Regions from separate parts of the Burkholderia sp. AW33-5 genome, predicted to be linked through region 1. Evidence: riboswitches for the same ligand, from Rfam matches in the RefSeq annotation. Region 1 holds a riboswitch; the other holds the start of a gene.
What was found. A riboswitch is a leader RNA that binds a small molecule or an ion and turns the genes downstream of it on or off. The one in region 1 is predicted to bind cobalamin.
Positions count from the first base shown of each region.

Region 1 (3,406 bases):
GTGCCCGCATCGCCCGCCACCACCACCGAATCGAAATCGTCGTGATGATGGTCGTGATCGCCGTCGTCGGCCGAGCCGTGATGGTCGTGCCGCAGGTGGATCGTTTCCTCCGACGCCGATTCGAGCCCGAGCAGCATCGCGACGTCCAGTTCGCCACGCGTCGCGCGCACGATCTTCACCTGCGGCGGGATTTCCTCGCGGATCGCGGCTTCGACCTCGGCGAACCGCGCGTCGGCGACGAGGTCGGCCTTGTTCACGATCACGAGATCGGCGGACGACAGCTGATCGGCGAACAGTTCGTGCAGCGGCGATTCGTGGTCGAGGTTCGGATCGGCGCGGCGCTGCGCGTCGACGGCCTGCGGGTTCTCGGCGAACTGGCCGCTCGCGGCGGCCGGACCGTCGACGACGGTCACGACCGCGTCGACCGTGAAGCTGTTGCGGATCGTCGGCCAGTTGAAGGCCTGCACGAGCGGCTTCGGCAGCGCGAGGCCCGACGTCTCGATCAGCACGTGATCGATGTCGGCGCGGCGCTCGACGAGCGCTTCCATCACCGGATAGAACTCCTCCTGCACGGTGCAGCACAGGCAGCCGTTCGCGAGTTCGTACAGCTGGCCCGACGCTTCGCCCTGCCCGCCGTCCGCGTCCTCGCAGCCGATGCCGCAGCCCTTGAGGATTTCGCCGTCGATGCCGAGCTCGCCGAATTCGTTGACGATCACCGCGATGCGGCGGCCTTCGGCGTGCTGCAGGATGTGGCGCATCAGCGTGGTCTTGCCGCTGCCGAGAAAGCCCGTGACAATCGTGACGGGAAGCTTGCGTAAGGTCATGGTGGATCCTGTGTCGAAAAGAGAGTCAGGCCGAGAGCGTCACGTCGATCTCGTCGTAGCGTTTGAGGCGGTAGATCGCGGCCGACACGATCCAGCACGCGAGGAACAGGCCGATCACGACGTAGCCGAGCATCCCGAAATGCGATGCGACCATCGTCGAGAAATTCCACACGGGCCCCTGCAGCGACAGTTTATCCGCGAGCAGCGCGAGCACCTCGATGCCGCCGATCAGCGCGGCGACCAGCACCGACACGAACGTGATCGTCATGTTGTAGTAGATCTTGCGGATCGGCCGCACGTACGCCCAGCGGTACGCGCCCATCATCAGGATGCCGTCGGTCGTGTCGACGAGCGTCATGCCCGCGGTGAACAGCACCGGCAGCACCATCACCGACCAGAACGACAGGCCGCCCTGCACCTGCGTGGCCGAGATGCCGAACAGCGCGATTTCGGTCGCGGTGTCGAAGCCGAAGCCGAACAGGAAGCCGACCGGATACAGGTGCCAGCTGCGCGACACGAGGCGGAACAGCGGCCGGAACAGGCGGGCCAGCACGCCGCGCTGGTTCATCAGCATGTCGAGGTCGGCGTCGACGATCGCCTCGCCGCGGCGGGCCGCGCGAAACGTCCGGTAGACGGAGATCAGGATCAGCAGGTTGGCGGCCGCGAGCACCAGCAGGAAGAACGCCGACACGCTCGTGCTGATCACGCCGCCCCAGGTCTTCATGCTCTCGAAACGCGCGAGCGACGCCGCGGTCAGCGCGACCGCGACCGACATCACGATCACCACCGTCGAATGGCCGAGCGAGAAGAACAGGCCCGCGCCGAGCGGGCTGCGGCCCTCCTGCATCAGCTTGCGCGTGACGTTGTCGATCGCGGCGATATGGTCGGCGTCGACCGCGTGGCGCAACCCGAACACGTAGGCGAGCAGCGCGGTGCCCAGCAGCACGGGCTGGTCGCGAAACGCGACGAAGGCCCAGATCCACGCGCCGACGTTGAAGGCGACGAGCAATGAATAGATCGCGACGATTTTGCCGCGCAGCCCGGATGAGCTGTCGTTGAACAGGCGGAAGAACGAGTCGAGCATGATGCTCCTTTGCGAACGGTCGACATGATGAATGCCAACACGGCCGTCGTCGGCCCCGCCCGCGCCGCCGATCGTTCTTCGCCCCGGCCCGCGCGCGCTGCGGCTGACGGGTCGGCAAAGGAAGCGGGCAGCGTTCGGGCGTCGGGCGTGCTGCGGCCGTGGACGATGCGCCGCCTCCCCGCGGCGCTGAACCCCACGTTCTGGCCGGTATCCGGGCTGACGAACACGCCGCTTCGCCTTCCCGGATGCGCGGCATCCAGTGGCGGTCGTCCGCATGCGGCAGGCATGCGGCGAAGCGGCGCTGCATCGCGCTAAGCGCGATGCGTTCGCTTACCGTTGCGGGGGCAGCACAGGTTGGCTCGACCGCGGTGCAGCCAGGCTCCCTGTTTCCCGTTTAACTGCGCGCGCCGGAGGAGCGCGCGCGAGCACCAAAACGCGTGCGAGTGTAGGCGGCGGTGCGGGGAGCGTCAAGGCGGAACGGGCCGCCGCGGTGCGTTCGGCCCGGCCGCGGCATCGTGCCGGGGGCGCTCGCGGCGCCCGCGGAGCGGGTTCGCGCGGGCCGACCGCTGTGCTATCGTATGCGCCGCGTTCGGTGCTCGCATGCGCATTCCGCGCACGCAGTTAAACGGGAAACAGGAGGCGGAAGTCCGCCCGGCCTGTGCTGTCCCCGCAACGGTACGCCGCCCGCGCGCCGCGGTTCCCCCCGCACGCGCCCAGGCCGCCCGCGATGCCACTGCCCTTCAGCGGGCGGGAAGGCTGCGGCCTGGCAAGCGGCCAGCCCGGATACCGGCCGACGCAAGGGGCGAGCCCGCTGCTCGCCGAACGCCCGATCCGCGGGGGACGGATGGGGTGCGCTTCCCGCCCGCGTTCGCGCGGGCTTCGCCCGATCCATCATGCCTTGCCTGTCCGCCGGCCGCCGATGTGCCGCTCGCCGTCCCCTTTCCACTGCCACGACACGGTGTGCGCCGTGCCGCGTCCGATGAGCCGCGCCTGGCTCGTCGGCGCCGGCCCCGGCGACGCCGATCTGCTGACGCTGAAGGCCGTGCGCGCGATCGCCACGGCCGACGTGCTGCTCGTCGACGACCTCGTGAACCCCGACGTATTGCGCCATGCGCGCGCCGACGCGCGCATCGAGCACGTCGGCAAGCGCGGCGGCCATGCGTCGACGCCGCAGGAGGCGATCGTCGCCGCGATGCTCGCGCACCTGCGCGCGGGCCGCAGCGTCGCGCGGCTCAAGGGCGGCGATCCGTTCGTGTTCGGCCGCGGCGGCGAGGAGCTGCTCGCGCTCGGCGAGGCCGGTTTCCCGGTCGAGGTCGTGAACGGCATCACGGCCGGTATCGCGGCTCCGGCCGCGCTCGGCATTCCGGTCACGCATCGCGGCGACGCGCAGGGCGTGATCTTCGTCACGGGCCACGGCGCGGGTGCCGACGAGCCCGACTGGCGCGCGCTGGCCGCGACGCGCATGACGATCGTGATCTACATGGGCATACGCCGGCTC
Region 1 is NZ_JBSAXA010000002.1:625,783-629,188, forward strand. It holds gene cobW (cobalamin biosynthesis protein CobW) at 1-824, opposite strand, end outside; gene ACV22V_RS06385 (HoxN/HupN/NixA family nickel/cobalt transporter) at 850-1,908, opposite strand; cobalamin riboswitch at 2,094-2,356, opposite strand; cobalamin riboswitch at 2,481-2,717, shown strand; gene cobA (uroporphyrinogen-III C-methyltransferase) at 2,888-3,406, shown strand, end outside.

Region 2 (3,406 bases), on a different contig from region 1:
GTCGACCTGATGTGCCGCTGCCTGCTCAGTTGCGCGACGCTCGCCGACGCGATCCGCTGCGCGGCCGAATTCTGCGAGATGCTGACGCCGCGCGCCGGCGCGCTGTCGCTCGCGGTGCGCGACGGGCGCGCGACGTTCCGGATGGATTCGCTGCGCCGCACGCGCAGCCCGGCCGCGTGCCTCGTCGACCTGACGGGCTTGTTCTGCTATCTGCAGCTGTTCGGCTGGCTGATCGGGCAGCCGCTGCGACCGGACGAAGTCTGGCTCGGCCATCCGCGCCGCGACGACGCGATGCCGCTGCTCGGGCTGTTCAACGCGCCGGTCGATGTCGGCCGCAAAACCTATGGTTTCGCATTCGACGCCGCGCGGCTCGATGCCCGCGTGATCCGCCAGCCGGGCGAGCTGGCCGCGTTCCTCGTCGATTTTCCGTTTCGTCTGATCGATGCGGCGCCGGCCGTCGTGTCATGGGCGCAGCAGGTGCGCGGCTTTCTCGACGCGGCGCTCGCGCGCGAGCAGGCGCTCCCCGCGCTTGCCGAACTGGCGACATGGCTCGGCGTCAGCGAGGCGACGTTGCGACGGCGGCTGGCGGCCGAAGGCAGCGGCTATCACGCGTTGCGCGAGCAGTGTCTCGCCGACGTCGCGCGGCGGTGCCTGCGCGAGTCCGATTGGCCGGTCGCGCGGATCGCCGCGCATCTCGGGTTCGCGGGCGAGGAAGCATTCCGGCGGGCGTTCGTGCGATGGACGGGCGTCGCGCCGAGCCGGTTCCGCCGCGATTGCCGCGCGGCCAGCGCGCCCTTTCCTCAGATGTAAAGGGGTCCTCATGTCTCGCAAGCGAGGATTTGGAAAAGAATCCGGCGAGCACTGACGTTTTTTCGCATCCCCGCGCGCTTCGCCGATTGACGCGCCGGAGCGCTCGCCATTACGCTTGCGCGCTGATGGTTCCCGGAGACGGGATCAAAAGGGAACGCAGGAGAGGCAGCGCCTCGAATCTGCGGCTGCCCCCGCAACTGTGAGCGGCGAATCCGCACTACTCCAAGCCACTGGGAAACCGGGAAGGCCGGTGCGAATAGCGACCCGCGAGCCAGGAGACCTGCCATCGACCCGAGGTCCAAGCAGCCGCGCCGGGCGGGGTGTCCCGGAGCGCCAGGCACCGCCTTTGGCGGTCGCCCCCGTTGCATGGACGGCCCGACCTCAGGACCCTTCAGATGTCCAGTCTTTCCGCCTCCGCTTCCTCGCCGGAAGCGTCGTGCCGTCGCGCCAGCCATGGGCGCGGCGTGTCCGCACGCGTGTGCCGTGCCGTGTCGTTCGATCCGCGCGACGACCGCCCAAGCCGTCCGGTCTCGCGATAGACCGATACGAATCCGGGCGGTACGCACCGCCACCCGCTTACGCTCGCCGTACCCGCAACACGATCACGCTCATTGCCTCATGAATCTTCGCCACTTTCTCGCCACGTCCGCCGCCACGGCGCTGTTCGCCCCGATCGCCCATGCCGCCGGCGACACGGCGCTCCCGCAGCCGCCCCAACCCGCCGCAGCCGCCGACCTGCCGACGATCAGCGTGACCGACACGCGGCACCTGCCCGAATCGTTCGACCAGCGCTATGCGACGACACAGGTGCTCACGCGCGCCGATCTCGATCGGCTGTCGCCGAGCGACCCGAGCATCACGCAGGCGCTCGCGACGCTGCCGGGCGTGACCGTCTCGCAAAACGGCGGCCCCGGCTCGTCGGCGTCCGTGAGCATCCGCGGCTCGTCCGCCAATCAGGTCGCGGTGTTCATCGACGGCATCCGGATCGGCTCGCCGACGACCGGCATCGCGCCGTGGGCCGACCTGCCGACCGACGCGTTCGAACGCGTCGAGGTGATCTCGGGGCCGGCCGCCGCATCATTCGGCGCGAACGCGATGGGCGGCGTCGTGCAACTGTTCACGCGCCGCGCGGCAGGCCAGCCGAACCAGACGACCGTGTCGTTCGGCGGCGGCTCGAACAAGACCTTCGACACGCAGGTGCGCACGTCGGGCACCGTGCCGTCGACGGGGCCGCTCGCCGCGCTCGGCGGCCTCACCTACACGCTCGGCCTGCACAGCTACAACACGGCCGGCATCGACGCGACGCGGCCGTTCGCCTACGGGCACGAGGACGGCCGCAATCCGTATCACGCGCAGGACCTCGATGCGCGACTCGGCTACGCGCGCGACAACTGGTCGATCTCGACGTTCGCGCTGTATCACCGCTCCGACCTGTCCTATGACAACGCCGGCTTTGCGAATCGCGAGCTCGATCATCAGCTGACGACCGGCATCGCGTTCCATCTCGACATCACGCCCGACACCCAGTTCGACCAGTCGTTCGGTTATGCGAACGACCGCCAGTTCCTGTATGCGAGCGACCCGACCATTCCGACCGACCAGATCAACTCGCAGCGCATCAGTTCGTCGACGTCGCTGACCCATCAGGAACACGGCTTCCGGCTGTTCGGCCTGCCGCTGTCGGGCGAGACGAAGGTCGCGTACGACTTCACGCGCGAACAGGCCTTCCTGCCCGTCGACGTGCCGGACGGCGTGCCCACGCGCAACGACTCCGCGTTCTCGTTGCATCAGTCGGCGACGCTCGGCAGCGTCACGATGTTCGTCGCGGGGCGGCACGAGATCATCGCCGGGAAGGCCGTGAACACCGGCAACGCCGCGCTGTCGTGGGCCATCACGCCGGTCTATACGGCGCGCGTGTCGTACGGCAACGCGTTCCGCCTGCCCTCGTTCAACGACCTGTACTACCCGGGCTACGGCAACCCGGACCTGAACCCGGAACGCAGCGATTCGGTCGAGGCCGCGCTCGATGCGAACACGGCGTACGGCACGTTCAGCGCCGCGATCTACGACACGCGCATCAACAACCTGATCGCCTACAACCCCGCGACGCGCTCGCCGATGAACATCGGTCGCTCGCATATCCGCGGCATCGACCTGTCGTACAAGGGCACGATCGGCCGCTATACGCCGGTGAGCGTCGCGGTCGGTTTCCTGAATCCGCAGGACGAAACCAACGACAGCTGGCTCAACCGCCGGCCGCGCCAGACGGTCAGCGTCAACGTCGACCACACGTGGGACGAATTCAACCTGCACGCATTGAGCACGGGCGCGTCGCTGAACTACGGCGGCACGACGTTCGACGACCCGGCCAACACGACGTATCTGCCGTCGTACCTGACCGTGAACCTGCGCGCGTCGTACAGGATCAATTCGCACCTGACGGTGTCGGCGACGCTGTCGAACCTGTTCGACCGTCAGTACATGACCGCGTACGGCTACAACACGCTCGGCCGCACTGCGTTCGGCAAGGTCAGCTACACGTTCTGACCGCGCACGCGGTGTGCCGGTGCCGCGGCGCGCGTCATGACCAGACGAC
Region 2 is NZ_JBSAXA010000003.1:96,393-99,798, forward strand. It holds gene ACV22V_RS07145 (helix-turn-helix domain-containing protein) at 1-810, shown strand, start outside; cobalamin riboswitch at 920-1,112, shown strand; gene ACV22V_RS07150 (TonB-dependent receptor domain-containing protein) at 1,429-3,357, shown strand; gene ACV22V_RS07155 (LysE family translocator) at 3,392-3,406, opposite strand, start outside.
Region 2: linked by a shared signal. The riboswitch ahead of ACV22V_RS07150 (TonB-dependent receptor domain-containing protein) and the one ahead of ACV22V_RS06385 (HoxN/HupN/NixA family nickel/cobalt transporter) in region 1 are both predicted to bind cobalamin.